DNA from 4 places in the Pantoea sp. S18 genome. Region 4 is predicted to be linked to each of the others. Evidence: predicted binding sites of a transcription regulator. Region 4 holds the regulator's gene; each other region holds the start of a gene.
What was found. The regulator PhoB, encoded in region 4, activates phosphate uptake and scavenging genes when phosphate is short. The targets are predictions, from matches to a motif close to CTGTCATAAAACTGNCNNAT.
Positions count from the first base shown of each region.

Region 1: opgB (phosphatidylglycerol--membrane-oligosaccharide glycerophosphotransferase) is a predicted target of PhoB. The motif match lies at 6,535-6,554, and genes of this name have one in related genera.
Region 2: phnC (phosphonate ABC transporter ATP-binding protein) is a predicted target of PhoB. The motif match lies at 1,673-1,692, and genes of this name have one in related genera.
Region 3: pstS (phosphate ABC transporter substrate-binding protein PstS) is a predicted target of PhoB. The motif match lies at 4,041-4,060, and genes of this name have one in related genera.

Region 1 is NZ_CP142688.1:637,267-645,119, reverse strand. It holds gene VIJ98_RS02885 (LacI family DNA-binding transcriptional regulator) at 1-44, opposite strand, end outside; gene VIJ98_RS02880 (MFS transporter) at 120-1,502, opposite strand; gene VIJ98_RS02875 (histidine phosphatase family protein) at 2,086-2,640, shown strand; gene VIJ98_RS02870 (WD40 repeat domain-containing protein) at 2,633-3,583, opposite strand; gene VIJ98_RS02865 (capsular polysaccharide synthesis protein) at 4,000-5,013, shown strand; gene VIJ98_RS02860 (LysR family transcriptional regulator) at 4,987-5,910, opposite strand; gene VIJ98_RS02855 (tautomerase family protein) at 6,031-6,420, shown strand; gene opgB (phosphatidylglycerol--membrane-oligosaccharide glycerophosphotransferase) at 6,635-7,853, shown strand, end outside.
Region 2 is NZ_CP142688.1:2,617,793-2,625,645, forward strand. It holds gene phnD (phosphonate ABC transporter substrate-binding protein) at 1-763, opposite strand, end outside; gene phnC (phosphonate ABC transporter ATP-binding protein) at 790-1,620, opposite strand; gene phnN (ribose 1,5-bisphosphokinase) at 1,785-2,315, opposite strand; gene phnM (alpha-D-ribose 1-methylphosphonate 5-triphosphate diphosphatase) at 2,315-3,451, opposite strand; gene phnL (phosphonate C-P lyase system protein PhnL) at 3,448-4,152, opposite strand; gene phnK (phosphonate C-P lyase system protein PhnK) at 4,323-5,084, opposite strand; gene VIJ98_RS12205 (alpha-D-ribose 1-methylphosphonate 5-phosphate C-P-lyase PhnJ) at 5,074-5,922, opposite strand; gene VIJ98_RS12210 (carbon-phosphorus lyase complex subunit PhnI) at 5,915-6,991, opposite strand; gene phnH (phosphonate C-P lyase system protein PhnH) at 6,991-7,566, opposite strand; gene phnG (phosphonate C-P lyase system protein PhnG) at 7,566-7,853, opposite strand, start outside.
Region 3 is NZ_CP142688.1:4,274,236-4,282,088, forward strand. It holds gene atpD (F0F1 ATP synthase subunit beta) at 1-10, shown strand, start outside; gene VIJ98_RS19920 (F0F1 ATP synthase subunit epsilon) at 35-454, shown strand; gene glmU (bifunctional UDP-N-acetylglucosamine diphosphorylase/glucosamine-1-phosphate N-acetyltransferase GlmU) at 663-2,033, shown strand; gene glmS (glutamine--fructose-6-phosphate transaminase (isomerizing)) at 2,164-3,993, shown strand; gene pstS (phosphate ABC transporter substrate-binding protein PstS) at 4,169-5,212, shown strand; gene pstC (phosphate ABC transporter permease PstC) at 5,302-6,264, shown strand; gene pstA (phosphate ABC transporter permease PstA) at 6,261-7,148, shown strand; gene pstB (phosphate ABC transporter ATP-binding protein PstB) at 7,192-7,853, shown strand, end outside.
Region 4 is NZ_CP142688.1:1,026,141-1,033,993, forward strand. It holds gene VIJ98_RS04535 (SbcC/MukB-like Walker B domain-containing protein) at 1-2,496, opposite strand, end outside; gene sbcD (exonuclease subunit SbcD) at 2,493-3,698, opposite strand; gene phoB (phosphate response regulator transcription factor PhoB) at 3,896-4,585, shown strand; gene phoR (phosphate regulon sensor histidine kinase PhoR) at 4,606-5,916, shown strand; gene VIJ98_RS04555 (PstS family phosphate ABC transporter substrate-binding protein) at 6,443-7,369, shown strand; gene VIJ98_RS04560 (cobalamin-independent methionine synthase II family protein) at 7,536-7,853, shown strand, end outside.

The sequences.
Region 1 (7,853 bases), 390 kb from region 4:
GCCACGTCCGTGCGCGTTACGTTTCCGGTTGGAGATTTCGCCATTCCTTTGCCCCTGCGTAAATGCCATTGACCGGAATCTCCGGCCAATGGTGATGATGGTTTACGCGATCCTGCTGGTCAGATGGCATCTTCCGGCAGATTGAGATCGCGCCCGCGCGTTTCCGGCGCCACGAAAGTGGTGAGAAAACCGATGCTGGCCATCGCCGTGAAGTAAACCGCAATCGGCCACCAGTGTCCGGTAAACGACAGCAGCGCCGCCGCCACTAATGGCGCGGTGCCTCCTGAAAGGATAGACCCCAGCTCTTTCGCTACCGCCATCTTGGTGTAACGACGCTTCACGCCAAACATCTCGACGCCCCACGCCGCCTGCACGCCGAAAATACCCAGCGATGCCAGCGCCATACCGACCACGATCACCGCCATCACAATCGCCGGATCGCGGCTGTCCATCAGGCTAAAGGCAGGCCAGGCGTAGAACATCAGCAATAAGCAGAAGCAGCGATAAGTAATGCGGCGACCAAAGCGATCCGACAGCCAACCGGCAAACGGAATAATCAGGAAGCCAAGTAAGGACGCGATGAATACCGCCGTGGTGGGCACCGATTTGTCGAGCATCAGTACTTTGGCGACATAACCGACAATAAAGCCCTGCGCCAGATAAGAAGGGCCGTTTTCACCGATACGTAAACCGACCATGGTCCAGAAGGCGCGGGTGCGGCGCCAGAAGCTGCGCGTATCCACTTCTTCTTTCGCCTGCGCCAGCGTGGCGTTTCGTTCGGCCTGCAATTCCGCCTGTTGGCGTTCAAACACCGGCGTTTCACGCAGATTGCGACGAATCCACAACGCCACCACCGCAATCAGCACGCTGCTGAGGAACGGAATACGCCAGCCCCACGCCAGCAAGCTCTCTTTGTCCATCTGGATCACCGCCAGCCATACCAGCGACGCAATCAGCGTGCCGCTGTTTGAGCCCAGCGCAATCACCGACGAAACCAAACCGCGACGTTCAACCGGTGCATATTCGCCCAGCATCACCGTTCCGCCGGACAACTCTGCGCCCGCCCCCAAACCCTGGGTAAAGCGCAGCAGCACCAGACATGCGGGAGCCCAGACGCCAATGCTGGCATAGGAAGGAATCAAACCGATCAGTGTTGTGGAGGCGCCCATCAGAATGATGGTTGAGATCATTACCGTTTTGCGTCCCTTGCGATCGCCAATCCAGCCGAACAGCAAGGCACCAATCGGGCGAGCAATAAAGCCCACCGACCAAGTGGCAAAACTCGAGAGCAAGGCGATAGCAGGCGTGGCTTCGGGGAAGAAGACGTCACCAAAGATAATGCCGGCGGCGAGGCCATAGAGCGCAAAATCCGCATATTCCATCGCGGTGCCAAGCCAGCAGGAGAACGTGGCGCGCCAGAAATCTTTACGGCCGGAAGATGTTTCAAGCCGCGCGTCGGCAGCTGAGGAGGATGTCAGTGAGCTTTGTTGCGAAACCGTCATAACCCATTCCCTGAAAGAGGTAAAAACAGCAAACGCCCTTCCGTGGGTCAGTTCCCTTGCAACAAGCGGAACTCCCCGGTGGCGACGTTCAGTAGGCAAACCTGGATGAAAAATCAGTAATGAATTCCCTGGTGTTGGAATCCGCTTCTTCGCCTGTTCCCGCCGATGTAATTTTCATCGATCGCATTAGTGAGGCAAATGTAACTGGGTCATCTCAAGGCCAACTTCGTCTCTGGCACCGTGAGTTATCACTATGGAGATAGTCTATCTACGCGCGTAGATAAATCAAGTGATAATAGAGAAATTTATTAGATAAACTTCACTATAACTCATGAAAACAAGGCAAAAATGGCGTCAAATTATGACATTACATCTAATGCATGGCGCAAGAATTGTCTTATTGAAGCTTGATTGACGATTATTGCTTACCATTTAACGGCGCAGGCTAACTCTTCATCGCGCTGTTTTTCGCACAGTTCAGTTAAGGTTTAATGACAAACAGGCAATACTCTTAAATCCCGTCATGGATGCGCGACTTACTCAACGTCTGCATTACACTGGAGCAATACCACTCAGGAGCGCTATGACCATTATTCTTATGCGACACGGTAAACCCGATCATCCGGTCAATGGGCGCTTTTCGGCGCGGGCATTGGCTGACTGGTGTGAAGGTTACGATCAGGCTGATATTTGCGACTCCCCGCCGCCGCGCAGTCAGACCATTGCGCGCCTCGCGAGTGTGATCGCCACCAGCCCGCTGCCGCGCGCCCGTTCGTCGTTAACGCGTCTGGGTTTACAGCCGCACGCGGTGGATGAGGTTTTTAGCGAAGTCGCGATACCGACGTTGCCGTTTGAGCGCCTGCATCTGCCGCTCAACGTCTGGCTGGCGCTATTACGCCTGTTATGGCTGTGCGGCTATAGCGGCCATGTCGAATCGGTGCAGCATGCGCGTCAACGCGCCCGTCTGGCGGCAGATAAACTGGTGACGCTGTCGCAGCAAGGCACGGTGTTATTGGTCGGTCACGGCATTATGAACAAGCTGATTGCGCGTGAGTTACGCAAGCGCGGCTGGCAGGCCGAAAAACATGCCAGCAGCCGCCACTGGAGCAGTGCGATTTATCATCGTCCATTCATTTAAGTTGGAAGTAGCTCAGCACCTCACAACCGGTACCGGCTTGCGGCGTGGCAATCACCTTCATCTGCTGCAAATCAATCAGGCTGAGCGAACCGTCGCCCTCATTCGCAATCAGCAAGCTGCGATTATCCTCACTGAAGCAGCCATCCATCGGCTTATTGCCAACCTGAGTGTCGCCGAGCGGATTGAGCAGATCGTCAAACAGCGTTACCACCGGCTCCTGATCGCCAATCGCCACCAGCCGCTCGCCGTTGGCACTGAAACGCACTACCTGACAGGGTTGCTGATGGCCCGGCAATGTCAGGCGCTGGCGGATGCGATGACTTTGCCGATCCACCACATACAGCAACGGCGCATCGGCGGCGCTCGCCACCAGATAAGGATGTTTAGGCGAAGCGGCGATGCCAGAAATTGGGCCGGGCATCAGGATGTTGTCGATAATCCGCCCTTCCGCCTCACACAAATCCACCACGGTAATGCTGGCGTCCTCTTCATTTTCGGTAAACAACTTGCGGCCGCTGGGCGACAAGGTAAGTCGGTGCGCATTGTGCGAAGGCAGTTGAATGGTTTTCTCCACGCGATCGCTAACCGGATCAATCACTGCCACCAGCGCGCTGTTTTCACAGCAGAGATAAACTTTGCCGTCACGTCCTAACTGGCCGCTGTGCGGTGCCTTTAGCGGCGACAAATCGATAAAACCGCTGATCTGCCGCAGGCGTAGATCGATGATCGCCACTTTATGGCCAGGATGCGGATTGTCGCCGTGAATGCCGTCGCCGTAGATCGGCACGTAAGCTTTTTCCAGCTGTGGCAGCATCAGAAGCTCGTGTGGACGCGGCGGAAAAGCATTTAACTCTTGCTCAACGGCAAAGGTTTCGGGATTGAGAAACAGCACGCGATTGCCCTGCTTATCGACCGCCAATAATCCACGGTTGTGTCGCTGCATAGTGTCTCCTTTTGTTGATCACCAGCTTTAAGCGTAGCTAACCCTCACTCAGGGTGGGATTTTCCCGGCAGACCAGCGAAAAATGCAGCCAGGTTAACAAGTGATCTCACGCGCACTTTTTAATCTCACCCGCGACTTACGCCACGCCCTGCTTATTTTATTAGGAATAGTCTTAATGCGATAAAATAGAATAACCAACAATTCACGCGATTATTTATTGTTAATTTAAAGCTTAACGGATCCTTGATTTTCCGGTTTATCTGAAAGGATCAAAAAGTGATAGCCGCATCGCACAGAATGTTTTATTAAGCATAGGAGAGTACTTTTTTTTACACACAGCCTAAAGGACAATCAAGAGCGCTCAGCGCCGCGATCAGGGACGCCTTGCCACCATAATCACAATAATCAGGTGCATCATGAATAAAAAACGCCTTCAGCCAGCGTTAACCCTCTGGCATAACTGGAAAAGACTCGCTTTTACCAGCCAGACTTTCCTGCAGAAAAAACAGCATACTGCGCTCTGTGCGCCGGAATACGATCCCAGCGAAGAGGACAATATCGTGTTACTTTCTGGCGAAAAAGATCTGCCAGAGATTACAAAGAAAGTCTGGATGTATTGGGATAATGAATATTTACCGAAATCACTGGCATTAAATATTAAAAAGATTCGTCAGGATAATCCCGACCATGAAATCCATTTATTAAATCGTTTAACGGTAAAAGAAGTTTTACCGGATTTTATATTCACCTCGACCCAATTAACCGCCCAGCAAAGAAGCGAAGTGATTCGCCTGGAATTACTGCTGCGCTATGGCGGCATTGCCATTGATTGCAGCACCTTATTATTTGAAGATCTCTCCTGGGTGCATCGCGCGCATCAGGAACGTTGTATGGATGTGATTGGTTATTATCACGAAAACGCCACCGTCAACTATCTCGCGCCGGTGATTGAGAGCTGGTTCCTGGCGGCGACCGCCAATAATCCCTTTATCCGCGAATGGCAAAAACATTACGCGCCGATCAAACATCTCGGCGAACAGAATTACTTCAGTGAATTGACCAAGCGCGATGATTATTCCCTGCTAACGCAGAAGATTGCGCAGCCGGAGCAGCAATTAGGTTCACTGGCGCAGCAGATCGCCATGCGCGAACATCGCCGGGTGAATCTCTACCTGCGTAAATGCGAGGCCAACGCCTATTACTATCAGCGTTTAAGTGGCTGGAAGAGCGAGGCGTTTGCCCACGCGGTGCTGTTTCACCAGCGTCCACTCACGCCACCGCCAGTGATTAAACTCAGCGGCAATGAGCAGCTGCATCTCGACTTCAACCTGCGGCTCGGCCATTACAACCGCAGCAGTTTGTTGGGTCAGATGATGCAAACGCCTGCGCCGATCGCGCTGGCTTCACCCATCAACAAAGCGCGCGCGTAACCAATGGATAAAGGTGGTCACCGCCCGTGGCACCTGTGCGGCATACGGGCGCACCACCCACAACCGGGCGGCGAAGGCATCCACCGCTTGCCACTGCGGCAGCACCTGCTGCAGCGTGCCGCTGGCTAATGCCGCGCTGGCGCTGAAGTCCGGCAGCATCGCAATGCCCAAACCTTGCAATGCAGCATCACGGATCGACTCGCTGTTGTTGGTGGCAAAATTACCCTGAATCTTTACCTGCACGGTTTCGCTGCCGCCGTCCGCTAATCGAAAGCGCCACTGCGGCGACTCGAGTCCGCGCGGGTAATAAAGACAATTGTGCTGCTGCAACGCCTGCGGTGAATCCGGCAAACCGTTCTGCGCCAGATACGCCGGCGACGCCACCAGCAGCGCGCGGGTTTCACACAGCGGCAGCGCAACATGTGTTTCCGGCAGGCTATCGCTGTGGCGAATCGCCAGATCAAACCCTTCACTGCCGAGCGACACCAGACGATCGGTGACGTCCAGCTGCAAGCGCACCTGCGGATAGTCGCGCAAGAAATCGCCGATGATCGGCACCAGCTGCTGACGCGCAAACGCCACCGGCGCAGTCACGCGCACCATGCCGCGCACCGGACCCGCTTCATCACGTACGCTGAAAAAGCTCTGTGCGATACGCGCAAAGGGATCGCGCAGCTCATCCACCAGCTTTTCACCGGCAGAGGTCAGCCGCACGCTGCGCGTGGTGCGCTGCACTAACGCCACACCCGCCATCTTTTCCAGCTCTTTAATCTTCTGACTCATTGCCGCTTTGCTGACGTCTAATCGTTCCGCCGCGCGCGTAAAACTGCCGAGCTCAGCCAGCACGGTTAACCAGTGCAAATGGACCCAAAGGCTATCTGTTTTAATTTCTTTCATATCGATTGTTCAAAATAATAAATAATCATTTCAACCAGCGCGCTTTTTCTTTCCGGCAGCAAGCGGCAGCATAGAGCCACATCCTACTCTTTTCATGTGAGCAAAAACGAGGGTTTATTTATGCCGTTACTGACATTCGACGTTATTCAGGGCCGTTCAGAATCAGAAATACGCACTTTGCTGGATGCCGCACATCGCGCGGTATTAACCGCATTTAAAGTCCCGGCCCGCGATCGTTACCAGATTGTTCATGAAAACAAAGGTTATCAGATGGTCTTTCAGGACACCGGCTTAGGCTTTGAGCGAACCGACAATCTGGTGATGGTGCGCGTGTATACCAGCCCGAGAAGTGAAGAACAGAAGTGCCTGTTTATGGCAGAGTTAGCGCGCGAGCTGCTGGAAAGTTGCGGCGTTCAGGGCACGGATTTGATGATTAGTTTTATCACCAACAGTAAAGGCGACTGGAGCTTTGCCGACGGCGAAGCGCAATACCTCACTGGAAAACTCTAATCCCCCTTCTCTGCCATCACTGGCAGCAGCGCATCCGTTGCTGCCAGGCGAAACCACAGTCAGCCTTAACCCGCCTTAAACGAATCGGAATGCATCGCACAAATCTGGTTGGATGTGTTGCAGCCTTGTGACACCCAATATAGATTGACGCAAAATCCCCGCAGAGGGTCGTTGGCGCAAGGATTGCGTATTCATTCAACATGAGGATCTAACGTTGTCCGAATTGGTTTCGATTGTACTCTTTTTGGCTGCGATTGCGGTCTACTCCTCTAAAGCCGGGCGAAATAAATTTTGGTTTAGTCTGATCCTGCTGCTACTCACGCTGTTTATCGTGCTTAACGTCACGCTGGTCGCCAGTAACTATTTTACCGGCGATGGCATTAATGACGCGGTGCTGTATACCCTGACCAACAGCCTGACCGGCGCGGGCGTGAGCAAATATGTGGTGCCGGCCATCGGACTGATCATCGCGCTGTTCTCGCTATTTTGCCTGCTTTCGTGGTTACTGCGCCGCCGTAAGCGGCCGCATCACCTCGGCTGGAGTTTACTGGCGATTGCCTGTGCCGCGGGTTCGGTACAAACCACGCCTGCGTTTCGCCAGGTGAAAGAGCTTATCGCCTCACATTCGCGCCTCGCCGATTCGGATTTCGAAAGCTATTACAAAACGCCTAATAAGGTGATCGCCGAGCCCAAGCTCAATCTGGTCTACATTTATGGCGAAAGTCTTGAACGGACCTATTTCGATCAACAGGCATTTCCCGGTCTGGCCCCGGAACTCAGCAGGGAAAAAGATAACAGCATCGATTTCAGCCAAACCGAACAGCTGCCCGGCACCGATTACACCATCGCCGGCATGGTGGCTTCACAGTGCGGCATCCCGCTGTTTGCGCCTTTTGATGGCAATGCCTCGGCTTCGCTCTCCAGCTTCTATCCGCAGAACATTTGTCTGGGCGACATCCTGAAGAACTCTGGCTACGAGAACTGGTTTATTCAGGGCGCCGATTTACGCTTCGCCGGTAAAGACACTTTCCTGCTGTCGCATGGTTTTGATGCGGCCAATATGTATGGCTCGCAGGAGCTGAAGAGTCGCGTCGTCGATCCCAGCTATCGTAATAACTGGGGCTATTACGATGACACGGTGATGGACGAGGTGTTTGAGAAATACGAGGAGCTATCGCGCGCGCAAAAACGCTTCGCATTGTTCACGCTCACCGTCGACACCCATCATCCGGATGGTTTTATCTCGCGCAGCTGCCAGCGCAAAAGCTACAGCTATGATGGCAAACCCAATCAATCCTTTAGCGCGGTGGCCTGTTCGCAGGAGCATGTGGCGCGTCTGATTGAACGCATCAAAGCGTCACCGTGGTTTAAAAACACCATCATCGTGGTAACTTCCGATCATCTGGCGATGAACAACACCGCGCATCAATACC
Region 2 (7,853 bases), 1.6 Mb from region 4:
AGTCAGCGGGCAGGTTGTTGCTCACCAGAATCGGGCCGTTCGGGATCAGCGGCGACTGCCAGATGATGCGAATCTGTTTCATCAGGTCAGGATGATCCATGCGAATCAAACGACCAAAAGCACCCGAGGTATAACCGGTTTCACGGTCGCCAATCAGTGACGTCCAGGTTACCGCGCCTTCGAACTGACCGTTCAGCACACCGAGGATGTCCTGCTCGTGGCCGCCAGAGAAGGTGACGCTGGAGAAGGTGTTGTTGTACTTATCGTCAACCGTGCCGCCGAACTCTTTCTTGAACGCCTGGTTCGGCATCAGGAAGCCAGAGGTTGAATCGGGATCGGCCATGCCGAATGATTTGCCTTTCAGGTCTTCCAGCTTTTTGTATGGGCTGTCGGCTTTAACAATCACCACCGAGTGATAACCCTGTGAACCGTCTTTGTCGTCCACTACGATGCCCACCACGTCCACCGCTTTCGGGTTTTGCAGGTAAACCGAGGCAAATGAAGCCGGTGACATGCTCAGTACCAGGTCGATTTTGTTGCCCAGCAAGCCCTGAATCACGCCTGAATAGTCAGATGAGTTGCGCAGTTTGGTATCCACCTGCAACTCTTTGTCGAAGAAATCTTTCACACACTGGTTGTCACCAATCTGCTGCGTGGCGTTCTGGCCGCCAAGAATCCCGAGGTTCAACTCTTTTGGTGCATCCGCTGCGTTTGCGCCAAATGCCATCGCAATAGTCAGTAAAGCTAAAGAAGTCAGTTTCATTCTTAGGTTTTCTCTTGCTGTGGGAGTTAGTGGAGCTGGTTAATTTCGTCGCCGTACAGCTCATGCATCAGGCCGTCGGTCAACTGGGAAGGATGTCCATCGAACAGGATTTTGCCGCGCTGAATGCCGATCACGCGGGTACAGTAGCTTTTAACCAGTTCGATGGAGTGCAGGTTCACCATCACGCTGATGCCCTGCTCGCTCACCTGACGCAGCACATCCATGATGCGTTTGGTGTTTTTCGGATCGAGTGACGCCACCGGTTCATCCGCCAGCAAAATGCGCGGGTTTTGCATCAATGCCCGGCAAATCGCCACGCGCTGCATCTGGCCGCCAGAGAGGTTTTCTGCACGCTGTAGCGCCTGCGGCAGCATGTTCATCCACTGCAGCAGTTCAATGGCGCGAGCGCGGTCGGTTTCGGAGAAGACTTTGAAGAACGATTTCAGCGTCGAGGTCTGACTTAAACGACCGAGCAGCACGTTGGTCAGCACATCAAGACGTGGCACCAGACAAAAGTCCTGGAAAATCATGCCGCATTCGGTGCGCCATTCGCGCATCTGGCGGCTATTCAGCGTCACCACATCGCGATCCACTTCGCCGTGGCGATTGCTGAGGATCGCGCCCTGCGAAGCGCTGATGGTGCCGTTCAGCATGTGTAACAGTGTCGATTTGCCTGCGCCTGAGCGGCCAATCACCGCTACCAACTCGCCCGCATGCAGATCGAAGCTGACGTTATCCAGCACCTGGTTGGCGCCGTAGGTTTTGCACAATCCCTGCACCGACAACACCTTGTTGCCCTGCCCGGTAACGTGCGGGTAAGGATTGTCGACGACGGTTTTCAGTAATGCCTGAGCCATGTTGCACTCCATCTCTTCTGAGGTGTTGATTGCCCGCTATTACGGGCAAAGCGGATGAAAGCTTGATGACAGTAAAATGATTAAACGGTGACACCGTAGGGTCGCCATTCATGGCGACCGTCCGTTAATGCATGCAACGCACCAGGTCGCCATGAATGGCGACCCTACGGGGTAATCAGCTGGCGCAGATGCTCGAGGGTGTCGCTCAACGCGCCATCGTTATTCAACGCATGACAATGCGCAGGCAGCGGTTCGGTGGCGCGCGCCAGCCGTTTTTCGATTTCCGCTTGCGACTCGCGCCCGCGCTGCCGCAAACGCGCTTCCAGCACCGCAGGTGAAACCTGCAACACCAGCGGCAGCAGCTGCGTGCCGTAATGCTGCTGCACAATCGGCAGATGCAGGCGCGAACCGTTGACCAGCACATTTAGTCCGCGTGCCAGCCACAGATCGATCTCCTCGCCCAGCCCGTAATGCATGCCGTGCGCCTGCCAGCTCACGGCGAACAAGCCCAGCGCCTCGCGCCGTCGGAACTCGGCTTCACTCAGCGCCACATGGTTCTCGCCGCCCGCATCGGCGGCGCGCGTGATGTAGCGATGGGCGATCAGCAGATTCTCCGGCGGCGCCTCGCGCAGCGCGTTCAGCAGGCTGTCTTTTCCCGAGCCCGAAGGCCCGGTAAGCCAGATCAGGCGCGCCATCAGAACACCAGCTTGCCTTGCGACCAGACGTGACGAATGTGCGAATGACCATGTTCGGTATGCGCCAGCACTAAATCGGCACGCAGTCCTTCGGCGATGCGGCCGCGATCGTGCAGACCAATCGCCCGCGCCGGATTACTGGTCACCAGCGCAGCCGCCTGCGGCAGCGTCAGCGTGTTGCGTTCATCAGCAACCAGGCGGAACACCGCATCCAGCAAGCTGGCCGGATAGTAGTCGGAGGAGAGAATATCCAGCAGGCCGTGGCTGGCGAGATCCGCCGCCGCCACGTTGCCGGAGTGCGAACCGCCGCGCACGATGTTGGGCGCGCCCATCAGCACCTGCATGCCGCATTCACGCGACGCGCGTGCTGCCTCCAGCGTGGTAGGGAATTCGGCGATGGCGCTACCGACGTCATGGGATTCAGCCACGTGCGCCGCCGTGGCGTCGTCGTGGCTGGCGATCGGAATACCGCGCGAACGGCACAAACTGGAGATGGCGTTGCGATTCGGCGTGGAGAACTCGGCGGCCAGCGCCAGTTGCTCACGCTCAAACTGATCCATCTGCTCGTCGTTGAGCTGATATTTACCCTGATAATAGGTGCGATACATCTCCAGCGAGGCGTACTGACGCTGACCCGGCGAGTGATCCATCAGTGAAACCAGCGACAGTTCTGGCGTGTTCATCAACTTCTCAAACAGTGGCAGCGTGGTGTGATGCGGCAGCTCACAGCGCAGATGCAAATGGTGATCGGCGCGGTTAATGCCTTTGCGATTGCTGTCCTGAATCGCCTCAATCATCTTGTTGAGGTTTTCAATGCGATGCCCGCCATCGCGCACGTCACCAACGCCAATCGCGTCCAGCACCGTGGTGATGCCGCTGGCAACCATTAACGCATCGTGGCTGCTCATCGCCGAGTGCGCCGGCCAATCCACTTTGGGGCGTGGCGTGAAGAACTTGTCGAGATTATCGGTGTGCAGCTCCACCAAACCCGGCAGCAGGAAGGCGTTTTCGCCATCCAGCGCGCCCGGCAACTGGCTGACGCTGTCGCTAAAGCTGGCGATGCGTCCGTCGCGAATCTCCAGTGAACCCGCCACCACGGCCTGCTCCAGCACCAGCCGGACGTTATTAATGATCATGCTTCTGCTCCTGCTTTCATTGGCTGCATGACGTGCAGGCGATCGGCTACGCGTTCGCGCACCGCTTCGTCATGGAAAATTCCGACAATGGCGGCACCACGGGCGCGCGCCTGTTCAATCAATTCCACCACTGCGGCGCTGTTGGCGCTGTCGAGCGAGGCGGTCGGCTCATCCAGCAGCAGCACCGGATAGTCGGCGATAAAGCCGCGCGCGATGTTGACGCGCTGCTGCTCGCCGCCCGAGAAAGTGGACGGTGCCAGCGACCACAAACGTTCCGGCACGTTAAGGCGCGTCAGCAGCTCTTTGGCGCGCTTCTCGCAGAAGGCACGCTCGGTGCCGCGCTCCAGCAGCGGCTGCATGACAATCTCCAGCGTCGGCACGCGTGGGATGACGCGCAAAAACTGGCTGACCCAGCCGACGGTGTGACAGCGAATCGCCAGAATCTGGCGCGCGGGCGCGTTAGCCATGTCGATCCATTCGCCCTGATGTTGTAGCCAGATGTGGCCGCTGTTGGCCTGATAGTTGCCGTACAGCGCACGCAGCAGCGTGGATTTTCCGCTGCCGGAGCGGCCATGCAGCACCACGCATTCGCCGCCGCTGACTTCAAGATTGGCGTCCTGCAATACCGGCAGCGCGGCGCTGCTTTGGTTGTGCAGCACAAAGGTTTTGCTCAGATGCTCTACGCGCAGTAAAGGTTGCATAGTGATGTCCTGATGGTTTTGATAGTTGTGCTGGTCTTCGAGAAGGTCGCCATAAATGGCGCCCCTACGGGCAATACGGTTGCATTGGGCACGTCGTAGGGTCGCCATTTATGGCGACCGGCGAAATTGGGCTCGTCGTAGGGTCGCCATTTATGGCGACCTTGTTCATCTCAACTCAGCACCGATGAAACCAGCAGCTGCGTATACGGATGATGCGGATCGTCCAGCACCCGATCGGTCAATCCGCTCTCCACCACGCGGCCCTGCTTCATCACCAGCAGGCGATGCGCCAGCAAACGCGCCACGCCGAGATCGTGCGTCACAATCACCACCGCCAGATTCAGCTCGCGTACCAGCGTGCGCAGCAGATCCAGCAGGCGCGCCTGCACCGACACATCCAACCCGCCGGTCGGTTCATCCATAAACACCAGCGTTGGCTGCGTCACGAGGTTGCGCGCAATCTGTAAACGCTGCTGCATGCCGCCGGAAAAAGTGGTGGGCAGATCGTCGATGCGATTAGCGGGGATCTCCACATCCTGCAGCCAGCGCATCGCCTCTTTACGGATATCGCCGTAATGACGATTACCTACCGCCATCAACCGCTCGCCGATATTGCCGCCCGCCGTCACCTGCGGACGCAAACCGTCAAGCGGATGCTGATGCACCACGCCCCATTCAGTGCGCAACAAGCGGCGGCGATCGCTCTCGCTCAGCTGATAGAGATCCTGCGCGCGATAGAGAATGTTGCCCTGCTGCGGCGCCAGGCGTGCCGACAGGCTGCGCAGCAAGGTGGTTTTACCGGATCCAGATTCTCCAACGATGCCTAACACTTCGCCGGGATAGAGCTCAAAACTCACCTCTTCAAAGCCTTTGCCGGGCGCATAAAGGTGGGTGAGATTGTTGACCGCAAGCAGCGGCTGTTCACTGTGCATGCTGTTGTTCCTGCTGCTGGTGGCAAAAATCGGTATCGGAGCAGACAAACATGCGCGTACCGGCGTCATCCATCACCACCTCGTCGAGGTAGCTGTGGCGCGAACCGCACAGCGCGCAGGGTTCTTCCCACTGCTGCACGCTGAACGGGTGATCGTCGAAGTCGAGGCTTTCCACTTTGGTGTACGGCGGCAGCGCATAGATGCGTTTCTCACGCCCGGCACCAAACAGCTGCAGCGCCGGCATCATGTGCATCTTTGGGTTGTCGAATTTGGGGATTGGCGACGGATCCATCACATAGCGATCGTTGACCTTCACCGGATAAGCATACGTAGTGGCAATGTGGCCGTAGCGGGCGATATCTTCATACAGTTTCACCTGCATGATGCCGTACTCCTCCAGCGCGTGCATGGTGCGCGTTTCGGTCTCGCGCGGCTCGATAAAGCGCAGCGGCTCAGGGATCGGCACCTGGAAAATCAGGATCTGATCTTCCTCAAGCGGGGTTTCCGGAATGCGGTGGCGCGTCTGGATCAGCGTGGCGTCAATGGTGCGTTCCGTTGTAGCCGCGCCGCTGACGCGCTGGAAGAAGCGACGAATCGATACTGCATTGGTGGTGTCATCCGCACCCTGATCGATCACTTTCAGCACATCGGCATCGCCAATGATGCTGGCGGTGATCTGAATGCCGCCGGTGCCCCAGCCGTAAGGCATCGGCATTTCGCGTCCGGCAAACGGCACCTGATAACCGGGAATCGCCACCGCTTTCAAAATCGCGCGGCGGATGGTGCGTTTGGTCTGCTCATCCAGATAACCGTTGTTGTAGCCGGTTAACTCACTCATGGTTCTGCTCCTGATGCTGTTGGCGCAGCCGTTTCAGCAACTCAAGCTCCGCCTGGAAATCGACGTAGTGCGGCAGTTTCAGATGCGAGACAAAGCCCGCCGCTTCGACGTTGTCGGCATGCGACAGCACAAACTCTTCGTCCTGCGCCGGACCGGCAATGCGTTCGTGGTACTCCGGCGCCTGCAGCGCGCGATCCACCAGCGCCATCGCCATCGCTTTGCGTTCGGAGCGACCAAACACCAGGCCGTAACCGCGCGTAAAGTGCGGCGCGCTATCGGTTTCGGTGGTGAAGCCGTTCACCATCTCGCATTCGGTCAGCAGGATTTCGCCAATCTCAATCTCAAAACCCAGCTCTTCCGGGCAGATCGAGACGCTGAGATAGCCGGTACGAATTTCGCCAGCGAATGGATGGTTGCGGCCGTAGCCGCGCTGTGTCGAGTAGCCCAGCGCCAGCAAGAAACCTTCGTCGCCGCGCACCAGCTGTTGCAGCCGTGCGGCACGCGTGGCCGGATAACCCGGCGGTTCGCGGGTGATGTCGCACGGCTCGCTGCCGTCATCCTCTTCACGTGCCGCTAATCCTTCTGCGGTCATCATGCTGAACACGTGCGGACAGCGCTCAGGCAGCGCCTGATCGTCGCGCGGAGCGGCAGGCGTTTCGCCGTTTGCCAGCAGCGTAAAGTCGAGCAGACGATGGCTGTAATCGTAAGTTGGGCCGAGAACCTGGCCGCCCGGCAGATCCTTGTAGACGGCGGAGATACGGCGCTCGAGGCGCATCTCTGCGGTTGCCAGCGCCAGGCTGTCGGCGAGGCGCGGCAGCGTGGTGCGATAGGCGCGCAGCAGGAAGATCGCTTCCACCAAATCGCCGCTTGCCTGTTTAATCGCTAAGGCCGCCAGCTGTGGATCGTAGATGCCGCCTTCGGTCATCACGCGATCGACCGCTAAACCCAACTGTTGCGCGACCTGATCGCAGCCCAGTTCAGCGACTTCGCGATCGCCACGGCGCAGATCGGCCTGCAGCTCATGGGCGCTGGCAATCGCCTTTTCGCCCCCTTTTACCGCAACATACATCAGCACACCTCCACGTCGGTGGTGCGTGGCAGCGCCATCATCGCTTCACCACAGGTGAAAATCAGATCCACGCCCTGTGGGAACGGATGCGGACGCTCGCGCAGATAGTGCAGAATCGCTTCCGGCAGCTGCGGCGCAATGGCACGCGATTCACGCAAGCCGGGACCAGAAAGACGCAACGTTAAACCGCCGCTCAGTGACGGTACTTCCACAATCAGCGTGGTGCTTTTTTCCGGGGACATGTTGTCGCCAGAGGCGAACAGCGCCGGATCGGGATTGGCCGCCGCGTGCGTCAGCGCAAAGGGGGCATCGCGCTCATCGACAATCGGCACGCCGGTGTGGAAACGCAGGTTGCTGCGCACCACTTCATTATCAATGCGATTATCCAGCCACAATGCGCTCTCCTGATCGACCAGCGTCAGCAGCACCGCTGTAGCCGCCGGCGAAAGATCGCCCCAGCCCTGTTGCAGCGGCAGCGACACCATCACGCCCGGCTCGCTCATCGCTTTGAGAATGCGGCGAAAGGCACGTTGGGCATCAGCCACCGGATGGTTAAAACTTGCCAGTAAAGTCATCAGTTATCTCCGCGAACCAGCGTAAAGAAATCCACTTTGGAGCTGGCGATTTCACGTGCGCGCAGCTGACGCTGCTCTTCACGCAATGCCGCCAGCGGGGCAATCAATTTTTCCTGTAACAGCGCCTGGGTTTCCGGCTGTTGCAGCAGCGCATCAATCAGCGCGCAGCGTTCGGCGTGCGCTTTGTCGCGCCCCAGCACGTAGCTAAAGCCGAGCGTGCCGTCGTGCAGTTTCACCACCGCGCGCGTTACCGTGGCATCGCCCATCACGAAGCGTTTGCCGCTGCC
Region 3 (7,853 bases), 1.0 Mb from region 4:
GAAACTGTAATTTAGGTTTCCCAGGAGGAATGGTATGGCTATGACTTATCATCTGGACGTGGTCAGCGCGGAGCAACAAATGTTCTCCGGTCTGGTCGAGCGTATCCAGGTGTCAGGTAGCGAAGGTGAGTTGGGGATTCGTCCTGGCCACGCCCCGCTGCTGACAGCCATCAAGCCTGGTATGATTCACATCGTGAAACAGCACGGCGAAGAGGAGTTTATTTACCTCTCTGGCGGCGTGCTGGAAGTTCAGCCTGGCAGCACCACCGTTCTGGCCGACACCGCGATTCGCGGCGAAGATCTGGACGAAGCGCGCGCGCTGGAAGCGAAACGTAAAGCAGAAGAGCACATGAACAGCAGTCACGGCGACGTGGACTATGCTCAGGCTTCTGCGGAACTGGCGAAAGCCATCGCGAAACTGCGTGTCATCGAGCTGACCAAAAAAGCGATGTAATCAGGCTTTATGCGTCACGAAATGCCAGCCCTTTGGGTTGGCATTTTTTTGCCCAAAATCCATCATCTCGTAGGATCGCCATTTACGGCGGCCACCAGCAAACCTCAATCCGCTTTCCCCCAACCCCGCTAATTTCGACCCGAGAAAAATGTAGTAATCTCAGGGCTAAACCTTACACTTTCGACAGTTGAAGAGAATCAGGATAGTTATGTCTACGAACGCGATGAGTGTGGTGATCTTAGCCGCTGGCAAAGGCACCCGAATGTATTCCGACCTGCCCAAAGTTCTGCACGCCCTTGCAGGTAAACCGATGGTTCAACACGTGATTGATGCCGCAACCGGTTTGGGCGCCCAGCAGATCCACTTGGTTTATGGCCACGGCGGAGATTTGCTGCAATCGACGTTAGCGCATAACGCACTCAACTGGGTGCTGCAGGCCGAACAACTCGGTACCGGCCACGCGATGCAGCAGGCCGCGCCCTTCTTTGCCGATGACGAAGATATTCTGATGCTGTACGGCGATGTGCCGCTGATTTCGCAGGCCAGCTTGCAACGTCTGCGCGACGCGAAACCCGCTGGCGGCATTGGCTTACTCACTGTGGTTCTGGATAACCCAACCGGTTACGGTCGTATCGTGCGTGAAAACGGCACGGTGACCGGCATTATCGAGCAGAAAGATGCCTCGCCAGAACAGCTGAAAATTCAGGAAATTAACACCGGCATCCTGATTGCCAACGGCGGCGACCTCAAGCGCTGGCTGGCGCAGCTTAACAACAACAACGCACAGGGCGAATTCTATATCACCGATATCATCGCCATGGCGCACCACGAAAGCCGCGTGATCAATGCGGTGCATCCGGCGCGCATCAGCGAAACCGACGGCGTCAACAACCGCCTGCAGCTGGCAACGCTTGAGCGTGTCTACCAAAGCGAGCAGGCAGAGAAGCTGTTGCTGGCGGGTGTAATGCTGCGAGATCCGGCGCGTTTCGATCTACGCGGTTCGCTGCAACACGGCCGCGATGTTGAGATCGATACCAACGTGATCATCGAAGGCAAGGTCACGCTCGGCGACCGCGTAAAAATCGGTGCAGGCTGCATCATCAAAAATAGCGTGATTGCTGACGACTGCGAAATCAGCCCCTATTCGGTGATCGAAGATGCCACCTTAGCCGCCGCCTGTACGGTTGGGCCTTTTGCGCGTCTGCGTCCGGGCAGCGAGTTGGCGGAAGAAGCGCACGTGGGCAACTTCGTAGAGATGAAGAAAGCCACTCTCGGCAAAGGCTCCAAAGCCGGTCATCTCTCTTATCTCGGCGATGCGGAAATTGGCGCGGGTGTGAATATCGGCGCGGGCACCATTACCTGTAACTACGATGGCGCCAACAAATCCAAAACCATCATCGGCGATAACGTGTTTGTCGGCTCCGATACGCAATTGGTAGCGCCTGTAACCGTAGCGAGCGGCGCCACCATCGCCGCAGGCACCACGGTAATGAAAGATGTCTCCGCGGCGGATCTGGTCTACAACCGTAAAGAGCAGAATCAAAAATCGGGCTGGCAGCGCCCTGTTAAGAAAAAATAAATTTTAAAGGCCGACAACGATCGGCCTGTTTGCAGTGCCATAAAAAAATATCCCCACTCTCTACAAGGCTCGGGGAAATCAGGTCGTATGACAACGCAATGGCCGAAAGCCATGAAGTCAGGAAATTACTATGTGTGGAATTGTTGGTGCAGTAGCGCAGCGTGACATCGCAGAAATTCTGCTGGAAGGTTTGCGTCGTCTTGAGTATCGCGGTTATGACTCAGCGGGATTAGCCGTTGTTGACCGTCAGGGCCATATGACGCGCCTGCGTCGTCTGGGTAAAGTGCAGAACCTGGCGGAAGCCGCAGAGCAGCAGCCGCTGATTGGCGGCACCGGTATCGCACACACGCGCTGGGCGACCCACGGTGAACCGTCGGAGGCCAATGCGCATCCGCACGTTTCCGAGCACATCATCATCGTGCACAACGGCATCATTGAGAACCATGAGCCGCTGCGCGCGCAGTTGCTTGAGCGCGGCTATCACTTTGCCTCAGAAACCGACACCGAAGTGGTGGCGCATCTGGTGCATTGGGAGCAGAAGCAGGGCGGCACGCTGCGTGAAGTGGTGCTGCGCGTCATTCCGCAGCTGCGCGGTGCGTATGGCATGGTGATCATGGACAGCCGCGATCCTTCGCTGCTGGTGGCGGCGCGTTCCGGTAGCCCGCTGGTGATTGGCCGTGGCGTGGGTGAAAACTTTATTGCTTCCGATCAGCTGGCACTGCTGCCGGTGACGCGTCGCTTCATCTATCTGGAAGAGGGCGATATTGCCGAGATCACCCGCCGCGAAGTCACCATTATCGATCGTGACGGTAAAACGGCTAAGCGCGCCGAAATCGAATCGACCGCGCAATACGATGCCGGTGACAAAGGCATCTATCGTCACTACATGCAGAAAGAGATTTACGAGCAGCCGAACGCGATCAAAAACACCATCACCGGTCGTTTCAATCACGGCGAAGTCGATCTCAGCGAGCTGGGCCCGGATGCTGAGAAGCTGCTGAGCCAGGTCGAACATATTCAGATCATCGCCTGCGGTACTTCATACAACTCTGGCATGGTGTCGCGCTACTGGTTTGAGTCGCTGGCTAATCTGCCTTGTGATGTGGAAATCGCTTCGGAATTCCGTTATCGCAAATCTGCGGTGCGTAAAAATAGTCTGCTGATCACGCTGTCACAATCGGGTGAAACCGCCGATACGCTGGCGGCGTTGCGCCTGTCAAAAGAGCTGGGTTATCTCGGTTCGCTGGCGATCTGTAACGTGGCCGGTTCATCGCTGGTGCGTGAATCCGATTTGGCGCTGATGACCAAAGCCGGTACCGAAATTGGCGTTGCCTCGACCAAAGCCTTCACCACGCAGTTGGCGGTATTGCTGATGCTGGTGGCGAAACTCGGTCGTCTGCATGGCATGAAAGCCGAAACCGAGCACGAGATTGTGCACGCGCTGCAGGCTTTGCCGAGCCGCATCGAGCAGATGCTGGCGCAGGACAAAGTGATCGAAAATCTGGCGGAAGGTTTCTCGGATAAACATCACGCGCTGTTCCTTGGCCGTGGCGATCAGTATCCAATCGCTATGGAAGGCGCGCTGAAGCTGAAAGAGATCTCCTACATCCACGCCGAAGCCTATGCGGCGGGCGAGCTGAAGCACGGCCCGCTGGCGCTGATTGATGCGGATATGCCGGTGATCGTGGTCGCGCCTAACAACGAACTGCTGGAGAAGCTGAAATCCAATATTGAAGAGGTACGCGCGCGCGGCGGTTTGCTGTACGTGTTTGCCGATCAGGATGCAGGTTTCAGCGACAGCGATGGCATGAAAATCATCTCTCTGCCGCATGTAGAAGAGGTGATTGCACCGATCTTCTACACCGTGCCGTTACAGCTGCTCTCGTATCATGTGGCGCTGATTAAAGGCACCGACGTTGACCAACCACGTAACCTGGCGAAATCAGTTACCGTTGAATAAACTGCTATAAGAGTGGGCCCACAACGGGCCCGCTTCATTTCTGCACGCTGTCATATAACTGTCATATTTCGTACATTTCACTGTCATCAAACTGTCCTATTTTCCCTCCAGCAGCAATCACGACTCCTACTAAAATGGCATTGAGCCTGATTTTTTTAAATCCCCTGGAGGGAACATGACACTGATGCGTAGCACCGTAGCCCGAATCCTCGCCGCCACCTTCGCAGTAAGCGCGGTCTCTGCTTTTGCAGCAACCGATCTGACGGGCGCAGGCGGGACATTCCCGGCGCCGGTTTATGCCAAGTGGGCAGCCGAGTACCAGCAAGCCACCGGTAGCAAAATCAACTATCAGGGTATTGGTTCTTCAGGCGGCGTGAAGCAAATCATCGCTAAAACCGTCGATTTCGGTGCGTCTGATGCGCCAATGAAAGAAGAAGATCTGCAGAAAAACGGCCTGTTCCAGTTCCCTACCGTGATCGGTGGCGTGGTGCTGGCGGTTAACATCCCAGGTGTGAAATCAGGTGAACTTACTCTCGACGGTAAAACCGTGGGCGACATCTACCTCGGTACCATCAAAAAGTGGAACGACCCGGCGATCACTAAACTGAACCCAGGCGTGAAACTGCCAGATTCCAACATCAACGTGGTTCGCCGCGCTGACGGTTCCGGTACTTCATTCGTCTTCACCAGCTACCTGGCGAAAGTGAACGAAGAGTGGAACAGCAAAATCGGTAAAGGTAACACCGTTAACTGGCCGACCGGTCTGGGCGGTAAAGGTAACGACGGCGTGGCCGCATTCGTACAGCGTCTGCCGGGTTCAATTGGCTATGTGGAATACGCTTACGCCAAGCAGAACAACCTGACCTACACCAAACTGGTTGATGCCGACGGTAAAGCGGTCGCACCAAGCGAAGAGAGCTTTGCGAACGCCGCGAAAGGCGCAGACTGGAGCAAAACCTTTGCTCAGGATCTGACCTTCCAGAAAGGCAACGCAGCATGGCCGATCACCTCGACCACCTTCATCCTGATTTACAAAGATCAGGCGAATGCGGAAAAAGGTAGCGAAGTACTGAAGTTCTTCGACTGGGCTTACAAAGGTGGCAGCAAAACCGCAACCGACCTGGATTACGCCGCGCTGCCAGAAAGCGTTGCTAACCAGATTCGTGCAGCGTGGAAAGCGAACATCAAAGATAGCTCCGGTAAAGCGCTGTATCAGTAACAGATTTACCTGGCCAGCCGAGACGGCTGGCCAACCCCAATGGGCGGCCTGCGTGCCGCCCTGACATCCCCCTGAGAACAGAGAATTCTATGGCTGCCACTAAGCCGACGTTCAAAGCCCCCGGTAAACAAGGCGACATGATTTTCGGCGCGCTGGTGAAGCTATCCGCGCTTATCGTGTTGTTGTTGATGGGCGGCATTATCGTCTCCCTGATTTTCTCCTCCTGGCCAAGCATCCAAAAATTTGGTTTCTCTTTCCTGTGGAATAAAACCTGGGATGCGCCAAACGAACAATTTGGTGCGCTGGTACCGATTTACGGCACCCTCGTCACCTCGATTATTGCCTTGATCATTGCCGTGCCGGTGAGCTTCGGCATCGCGCTGTTCCTGACGGAACTGGCGCCAGGCTGGCTGCGTCGCCCGCTGGGCACCGCCATTGAGCTGCTGGCGGCGATCCCCAGCATCGTTTACGGCATGTGGGGCCTGTTTGTTTTCGCTCCGCTGTTCGCCGAATATTTCCAGACGCCGGTGGGTAACGTGATGTCGAATATCCCGATTGTCGGCACGCTGTTCTCTGGCCCGGCATTCGGTATCGGTATTCTGGCGGCGGGCGTGATTCTCGCCATCATGATCATTCCGTACATCGCCTCGGTGATGCGCGACGTGTTTGAACAAACGCCGGTGATGATGAAAGAGTCGGCTTACGGCATCGGCTGCACCACGTGGGAAGTGATCTGGCGCATCGTGCTGCCGTTCACCAAAAACGGCGTGATTGGCGGCGTGATGCTCGGCCTGGGCCGCGCATTGGGTGAAACCATGGCGGTGACCTTTATCATCGGTAACACCTACCAGCTCGACAGCGCCTCGCTCTTTATGCCGGGCAACAGTATTACTTCCGCGCTGGCCAACGAATTCGCCGAAGCGGAATCCGGCGTCCACGTAGCAGCATTGATGGAACTGGGTCTGATCCTGTTCGTGATTACCTTTATCGTGCTGGCGATCTCCAAACTGATGATCCTGCGTCTGGCGAAGAGTGAAGGAGCCCGTTCATGACCGCTATTGAAGTTCAGGCTCGCGCTGAGCTGGAAGCCTCGCGCCGCAAAATGCAGGCGTGGCGCAGTACCAAAAACAAAATTGCTCTGACGCTGTCGCTGATGACCATGGCATTCGGTCTGTTCTGGCTGGTGTGGATTCTGTTCACCACCATTACGCGCGGTGTTGATGGTTTGAGCTGGTCGCTGTTTACCGAATCGACGCCGCCGCCGAATACCGCGGGCGGTGGTTTGGCCAACGCCTTAGTCGGCAGTGGTTTACTGATTTTCTGGTCGACGATCGTCGGAACGCCCCTCGGCATCATGGCCGGTATTTATCTGGCGGAATATGGCCGTAAACACTGGCTGGCGGAAGTGATTCGCTTCATCAACGACATTCTGCTGTCAGCACCGTCGATTGTGGTGGGTCTGTTCGTCTACACCATCGTGGTGGCGCAGATGCAGCACTTCTCCGGTTGGGCCGGCGTAGTGGCGCTGGCGCTGCTGCAAATCCCGATTGTAATTCGTACCTCCGAAAACATGCTGCGTCTGGTACCAGACAGCATGCGTGAAGCGGCTTATGCGCTGGGTACGCCGAAGTGGAAAATGATTTCGGCGATTACGCTAAAAGCGTCAGTTTCCGGCATCATCACCGGTGTGCTGTTGGCCGTAGCGCGTATCGCCGGTGAAACCGCACCGCTGCTGTTCACTGCGCTGTCGAACCAGTTCTGGAGCACCGACATGATGCAGCCGATCGCTAACTTGCCGGTCACCATCTTTAAATTCGCCATGAGCCCGTTTGCCGAGTGGCAAAGTCTGGCGTGGGCAGGTGTGCTGATTATTACCGTGTGCGTGCTGCTGCTGAACATTGTGGCGCGTGTGGTTTTCGCCAAGGGCAAACACTAATTTCCCGGCGCGGCTTCGGCGGCGCTGCTTATGAGAGACGAGAATGAGTAACGTGACTTCATCAGCCGGTAAAATTCAGGTCCGTAATCTGAACTTCTATTACGGTAAGTTTCACGCGCTGAAAAACATCAACCTGGATATCACTAAAAACCAGGTGACCGCGTTTATCGGCCCATCAGGCTGCGGTAAATCCACTTTGCTGCGCACCTTCAACAAAATGTACTCGCTCTATCCGGAGCAGCGTGCAGAAGGTGACATCCTGCTGGATGGCGATAACATTCTGGCTTCCAATCAGGACATCGCCCTGCTGCGCGCGCGCGTCGGCATGGTGTTCCAAAAGCCGACGCCGTTCCCGATGTCGATTTATGACAACATCGCCTTCGGCGTGCGTCTGTTTGAAAAGCTGTCGCGTGCCGATATGGATGAGCGCGTTCAGTGGGCGCTGACCAAAGCCGCGCTGTGGAATGAAACCAAAGACAAGCTGCATCAGAGCGGTTACAGTCTCTCCGGCGGTCAGCAGCAGCGTTTGTGCATCGCGCGCGGCATCGCCATTCGCCCGGAAGTGCTGTTGCTGGATGAGCCTTGTTCAGCGCTGGATCCGATCTCAACCGGTCGTATCGAAGAGCTGATCACCGAACTGAAGCAGGATTACACTGTGGTAATCGTGACCCACAACATGCAGCAGGCCGCGCGTTGTTCTGACCA
Region 4 (7,853 bases):
GCTGCGCTCGCTTTCGGCTTTTGCCAGCTGTGGCTGCAACTCGCCGTGTAAGCGCTCATTTTCCTGCCATGCGCTCCAGCGCTGCTGTAGCGTGTGGAGCCAGCTTTCCCGCTCAGCCGGGTCTGGCAAGCTGAGCTGATGCTGCGCTAACTGTTGTTCCAGCTGCTGCGCCAGTTGCTGCATGGCGCTGCGTTCGCTGGCTTCGCGCTGGCTGATTTCATCCAGCGTTTGCTGCGTGCTGGCGATCTGCTGCTGCGCCAGCTGCTGTTGATTTTGATGCTGCTGCCACAGCTGCTGCTGTTGCAGATGTGCATCCTTCGCCTGCTGCAGCGCACGCGCGGCGTTTTCCCGCGTCTGCAGCTGCTGTTGCTGCGTTTGTTCCTGCGCATCCTGCTGCTGTTGCCACTGCGCAAAATCGTCTTGCTGCTCCAGTGTGCAGGTAAGTGCCAGCTCACCGCTCAGCGCTTGCCATTGAGTGTTAACCGTCGCCAGCTGCTGGTCGTAATCAGCGATCTCTTGTTGCAGCGCCTGCTGCTGTTGCAGCGACAACTTCTGCTGCTCGCCTTTAGCGGTACCGGACTCTTTCAGCTGCGCCACGCGCGTTTCCAGCTCAGTCAAACGCTGCTGATTGGCGCCGGGCTCAAGCTGTTGATATTGCGCGATCGCCGGATGCTGACACGAGCCGCACAGCGGGCAGGGCTGATCCGGCTGCAATTTGGCGCGCTCGTCGGCCAGCTGAGCGATGGTGCGCTCCAGCTCGCAGATTTTGCGCACATCGAGCAGCGCTTGATGTTCCCGCTTGTACTCGTCGCGCAGCGCCTGCAACGCCTGTTCAGCGTCCTGATGCTGCTGCTGAAGCAGCGCCAGTTTCTGCTGTCGCTGCAAGCGCTGTGGCTGCAACGCGCGCCACTGCGCGGCGAGCAGGCTAAGCTGCTGGCGTGCAGATCGCTGCGTTTGATGCTGCGTCAGGGCGTCGCGCAGGCTTGGGCTGGTGATCTCCGCCTCAAGTGAAGTCAGTGCTTGCTCCGCTTGCAGACGCTGCTGCGCGGCCTGCGCTTCGGCTTGCTGCAACGGTTGCGCCGCCTGTTCACGCTGAGCCTGCGCCTGTTGATGCTGCTCCAGCTGGCTGCGCTGCTGTTGCTGCTGCGCGATGAGCTGCGTCAGCGTCTGCTCGCGCTCATCCAACCGGGCGATCTCCGCCTGCCAGCGCGTCAGTTCTGCGCCCCAATCGGCGACGGCGGCTTCTCGGGTGCGGAATTCCTGCTGCTGCGCCAGCTGCTGTTGTAAACGTTCACTTACCTGCTGTTGCTGGCTGAGCGCGGTTTGGCTGGTTTGCAGCGCCTGTTGCTGCTGCAGATGCAGCCGCTGCTGTTCATCCAGTTGCTGCGAGGTGGTGGTAATGCGTTGATCGAGCGGGATAACCTGCTCGGTCAGCAGCGTTTCGAGCTGCTGCTGTTGCTGTAACGCCTGCTCGCGCGCCTGCTGCGCGGCCTGATAATGGCTTTCGCCCTGTTGCAGCGCGGTTTTGGCCTGCTGCTGTTGCGCCTGCAGCTGCTGCGATTGCTGTTCCAGCGTGCGGAGATCGCCCTGCAGCTGTTCGCGCTGCTGTAGCTTCTCGCGCAGTTTTTCTGCCGGTTCGGCCCGCGCCAGCCGCTGACGATCGCCATCCGCCTGCTGCCACGCCTGTTGCGCGGCAAGCAGCGTCTGTTCGGCCTGTTGCTGTTCCTGCGTCAGCTGTTGCTGCTGCACCAGCCATTGTTGCTGATGCTGCGCCAGCGTCAGCTGTTCGCTCAGCGATTTCTCCTGAACGGCGAGTTCTGCCAGCTGCTGCGTCAGCTCTGCACGGCGCGCTTCATCAAGCAGCGACATACCACCGGCGCGGGCGCGCAGCGTATCCAGCTCGCTGCGTGCGGTGCGCCAGCGTTCGTAGATCTGCATAGAAATTTGTGCATAAATTTCGGTGCCGGTGAGTTCTTCTAAAAGGGAGGCTCGATCACTGGGTTTGGCATTAAGGAAGGCGGCGAATTGACCCTGCGATAGCATCATTGAGCGGGTAAACCGGGCGAAATCAAGACCAGATAGTTTTTCAATCGTTTGTAGTTTTTCGCCAACTTTATCAGCAACGATTTGATTATCGGCTACACGCGCTAATTCGACACGCGGTACCTGTAACTTACCATCAACATTGCCCCGCGCGCGATTTTGGCTCCAAAAGGCGCGCCAGGCTTCACCTTTAACTTCAAACTCTACTTCAGCTAGACATTCTGCTGTATCGCGTGTCATTAACTGATTTTCAGTTTGCGACAGCGTGCCGAGGCGCGGCGTTTGGTGATAGAGCGCCAGACAAATCGCATCGAGTAAGGTGGTTTTGCCCGCGCCGGTGGCGCCGGTAATGGCAAACAATCCGTTACTGGCAAAAGGTTCACGGCGGAAATCGATAAACCATTCGCCGCGCAGCGCATTGAGGTTTTTAAAACGTAGCGTCAATATTTTCATGCAGATGGATTCTCCAGCGCGGCAAGCTGGGTGCGGAACAGCTGCGTTAACTGCTCGGCCTGCTCGGCATCCAGCTGATCTTCCTGCGCCAGTCGGCGGGCAAACACTTCTTCCACTTTTAATTCGCTCAGGGTTTCGTTCTCCAGCCGCTCGAGGCTGCGCTGCCGCTGTTCGCGGCTGCGGCGCACCAGCAGCACTTCGACCGGCAGATTTTCGGTCAGTGCTTCAATGCGACGTTGCAGATCGCTGAGGTATTCCTGCGTGGTGATCTCAATATCCAGCCACGTTGGCTGTTCGCTGGCGATTTCACTGAACTGCGCCAGCTGATGTTCAATTTCCGCCATCGAGCCTTTCAGCATCTGCATCGGCTGGAAGTGCGGAATGGTCAGCGGCGTCACTTCCTTGAGCTTGTCGCCAAATTCCAGCAGGAAGACGCTTTTCTCGCGGCCAAGCTCATCAAAACTGAGCGGAATCGGCGAGCCGCTGTAACGAATGTGCTCGCTGTTGGCGATGCGCTGGGCGCGATGGATGTGACCGAGTGCGATGTAATCCGCTGGTGGAAACGCCTGCGCCGGGAAGGCATCCAGCGTGCCGATATAGATGTCGCGCACCGAATCGCTTTTGGTGACGCCAACGGTGGTGAGATGGCCGGTGGCGATAATCGGCAGCGCACTGTTCATTGACTGCGCGGCGGCAAAGCAGTGCTGATAATGCTGCTCAATCGCCTCCAGCAGCGAGATCTGCTTCTCGCGGCCGGATTGGCCGGCCTGGCTGCGCAAAATATCGCGCGGACGCAGATAAGGAATGGCGCACAGCAGCGCACCCGGCGCGCCATCGCGCTGTTTCAGGGTTAACACCTGTTGCTCGCCCTGCGGTGTGGCACTGGTGATCACCTGCGTATTCAGGCAGGCCAGCAGCTCGCGCGATTCATTCAGCGTCGCCACCGAATCGTGATTGCCCGCCAGCACCACCAATTGACAGCCGCTTGGCTGCAGCGCCACCACAAAACGGTTAAACATTTCACGCGCGTAGCTCGGCGGCGAACCGGTATCAAACAGGTCGCCCGCGATAATCAGCGCATCCACCTGATGCTGCACAATCTGATCCAGCAGCCAGTCGAGAAACGCCTGATGTTCCCGCGCGCGACTTTTGCTGTAAAAGAACTGACCGAGATGCCAGTCAGCGGTGTGAATGATGCGCATGTTTGCTCCGTGCTCTGTTTAGCGAAGGCGAATTATAACCACTTAAGATCACAAAGAAAAAAAGCAGATTTTTATTGTCACATTTCTGTTTTTTATCTATCTATCTTAGGGCGGCTTTTTCATAAAAGTGTCACAAAACTGACGCATAATGGCGCCGCAAATCCCAGTGACACGTTGTCACACTAGCAGGAGTTACAATGGCTAAGCGCATTTTGGTTGTGGAAGACGAAGCTCCCATCCGTGAAATGTTATGTTTCGTGCTGGAACAGAATGATTACCAGCCTATTGAGGCGGAAGATTATGACAGCGCGATTGGTAAGCTGATCGAACCCTGGCCTGATTTGATTCTGCTGGACTGGATGTTGCCCGGCGGCAGCGGAATTCAGTTTATTAAGCATTTGAAGCGTGAAGCCATGACGCGCGACATCCCGGTGATGATGCTGACGGCGCGCGGTGAAGAAGAGGATCGCGTGCGCGGTCTGGAAGTGGGCGCGGATGATTACATCACCAAGCCATTCTCACCCAAAGAGCTGATGGCGCGTATCAAAGCGGTGATGCGCCGTATTTCACCGATGGCGGTGGAAGAGGTGATCGAGATGCAGGGCCTGAGCCTTGATCCTTCCTCACATCGCGTGATGTCGGAAACCACGCCGCTGGAGATGGGGCCGACTGAGTACAAACTGCTGCACTTCTTTATGACGCACCCGGAACGCGTGTACAGTCGCGAACAGCTGCTGAACCACGTTTGGGGCACCAATGTGTATGTCGAAGATCGCACCGTCGATGTGCATATTCGCCGTTTACGTAAAGCGCTGGAATTGACCGGCCACGATCGCATGGTTCAAACCGTTCGCGGAACAGGGTATCGTTTCTCTGCCCGCTACTAAACGTAAACGGAGTTTTTACCGTGCTGGAACGACTCTCCTGGAAGAGATTGTTGACCGAGCTGGCGCTGGTCTGTTTACCTGCGCTGGTGTTGGGTCTGTTGTTCGGATATCTGCCGTGGCTGCTGCTGATTGCGGTGACCGGCGTGATGTTCTGGCACTTCAGAAATCTGATGCGTCTGTCGCACTGGCTGTGGGTCGATCGTTCAATGACGCCGCCCACCGGACGCGGCAGCTGGGAACCGCTGTTTTATGGCCTGTATCAGATGCAGTTACGCAACCGGCGGCGTCGCCGCGAGCTGGGCAATCTGATCAAACGTTTCCGCAGCGGTGCCGAATCGCTGCCGGATGCGGTGGTGCTGACCACCGAAGAGGGCACCATTTTCTGGTGTAACGGTTTGGCGCAGCAGCATCTTGGCTTGCGCTGGCCGGAAGATAATGGCCAGAACATCCTCAATTTACTGCGTTATCCTGAATTCTCCCGCTATATCCGCCAGCGCAAGTTCGATACGCCGCTGACGCAGATCCTTAATAATCAGCATCATATGGAATTCCGCGTGATGCCTTACAGCGAAGGTCAGTGGCTGATGGTGGCGCGTGATGTCACCCAGATGCACCAGCTGGAAGGCGCGCGACGCAACTTCTTTGCCAACGTCAGTCATGAACTGCGTACGCCGCTAACGGTGTTGCAGGGCTATCTGGAAATGATGGACGACGCGGTGATGAACGAGCGCACGCGCAGCAAGGCATTGCACACTATGCAAGAGCAGACGCGCCGCATGGACAGCCTGGTGAAGCAGTTGCTGACCTTGTCGCGTATCGAAGCGGCGCCAGCCATCGATCTGAAAGAGACGGTGGATGTGCCGGGCATGCTGCTGCTGTTGCAGCGTGAAGCGGAAACGCTGAGCCAGGGACGTCACACCATCCATTTCCATACCGATCCGCACCTGAAAGTGTTCGGCAATGATGAGCAGTTGCGTAGCGCCATTTCCAATCTGGTCTATAACGCGGTGAATCACACGCCGGATGGCACGCGCATCGACATCAGCTGGCTGCGTACCAAACAAGGCGCGCAGTTTAAGGTGTGCGATGACGGGCCGGGTATCAGCGAACAGCATCTGCCGCGCCTCACCGAGCGTTTCTATCGTGTGGACAAAGCGCGTTCGCGCGCCACCGGCGGCAGCGGCTTGGGGCTGGCAATCGTGAAGCACGCGCTGGGCCATCACAACGCGCGGCTGGAGATCACCAGCGTGCCGCATCAGGAAACCTGTTTCAGCTTCCTGCTGCCGCCAAGGTTGATTGTGGCTAGCGCTCTGCAAGAGCGGGTTAATTAAGGTTTGCACATCCATGGCGTAATGCCGCTCAGTTAAGCACAGAGCGGCTTTCGTTCGCCTTGAAATCAGGCAGTTGCAGCACCCTGGTGCGGCGACCGAGCAGAGAGCGCCTGGCCGCGCCCTCTGCACTCCCGGGCCTTGCGCCAGCCCAACCCGCCGCTTCGCGGTGCCTTCACTCATTCACGATTCCTGACGGACCGGTGGCGATTCGCTCCTGCTCAGCGGCACCTCTCGCCGCATCCATGCGGCTCGCCCTGGAATCCCTCACTCGCTCAGCGAGTTAGGATGTCGCCTCAACAGCCGCGCTGCAGCAACTATGCATTTTCCTGACTCACCATCGCTATAAACCCTGTAGGGTCGCCATTCATGGCGACCAGGTGCGCATAAATGCGCACCCTACGGGATTTTCGTAGGGTCGCCATTCATGGCGACCGCTTCGCGCTTAACTGACAACCTTTACGCAATTTATTGCGCGATAAATCACGCCGCTCCAGAATAGGCGTCTCATTAAATTGCGGAATCGCCAATGAAATCGCTGTTGCTATCCCTCTTGCTGCTTTGCTCTGCTTTGGCACACGGCCAACAAACCATGCTAACCGGCAATCTGAGCAGCGTCGGATCGGATACGTTGGGTTATCTGATGACCTTGTGGGGCGAGGATTTTAGCCGCCAGTCGCCGGGCGTGAACGTTCAGGTGCAGGCGGCGGGATCGTCTACCGCACCGACCGCGCTGGCCGCCGGTGCTGCACAATTGGGCGCGATGAGCCGCCCGATGCAGATCGACGAACGTCAACTCTTCATTGCGCGCTACGGTTATCCGCCGCTGGCGGTGCCGGTGGCGATGGATGCGCTGGTGGTGGTGGTCAATCAGGACAATCCGCTGCCGCGCATCGCACCGCAACAACTCGATGCGCTGTTTTCCATCACGCGTCTGTGCGGCGGACAGCAGGTGCCGCAGCGCTGGGGCGATCTCGGCTTGAGCGACAGCCAGTGGGCAACGCGCAGCATCCAGCGTTATGGGCGTAACTCGGCGTCGGGTACCTGGGGTTTCTTCAAGCAGCAGGCGCTGTGTAAAGGCGATTTCCGTGCTGACGTCGCTGAATTCCCCGGTTCCGCTGCGGTGGTGCAAGCCGTTGCCGCCACGCCCAATAGCATTGGTTACGCCAGTTTTGGCTTTCATCTCAGCGGCGTGAAAATGCTGCCGGTGGTCACGACGAACGGCGACAGCGTGATGCCGGATGCCGAATCCATTCGCAGCGGCCGCTATCCGTGGTCGCGCCCGCTTTATATTTACGTCAACAAAGCGCCTGGCAAACCGCTGCCGCCGCTGGTGAATGCCTTTCTGCATCAGGTGTTGTCGCCACAAGGCCAGCGTCGGGTGAGCGAAGCTGGCTATTTGCCGTTGTCAGATAGCCAGATGGCGCAAGCGCGGGCGGCCATTGAGGGAAATTGAAGAACGTGCATCTGAACATGAAATAGTTTCATGTAAGCTGAATTTTCTTCCGTTGCCGAAATTGTAACAGCGTGGCATTCTTCTTGGACATATAGCCGTCCAGATGGCTGAAATAACCCAGCGAAATTATACCCTGACGCAACTAAGCGCTCAGCGAGGAGATAAGATGCCACGTCACAACCCATTCCGCGCCGATACCGTCGGCAGTTTTCTGCGTCCCGCTGCCATCAAGCAGGCGCGTGTGCAGTTTGCCAATGGTGACATCAATGCTGATCAACTGCGTCAGGTGGAAGATCGTGAAATCCGTCATGTGGTGGAGCAGCAGCGCGCCAACGGCCTGCAGATCGTTACCGATGGTGAATTCCGTCGCGCATGGTGGCACTTCGACTTCTTCGGCGATCTGCACGGCGTAGAGCTGTTCGAAGCGGAGCAGGGCATTCAGTTCAACGGCGTGCAGACCAAAGCGCACGGCGTGAAAGTCACC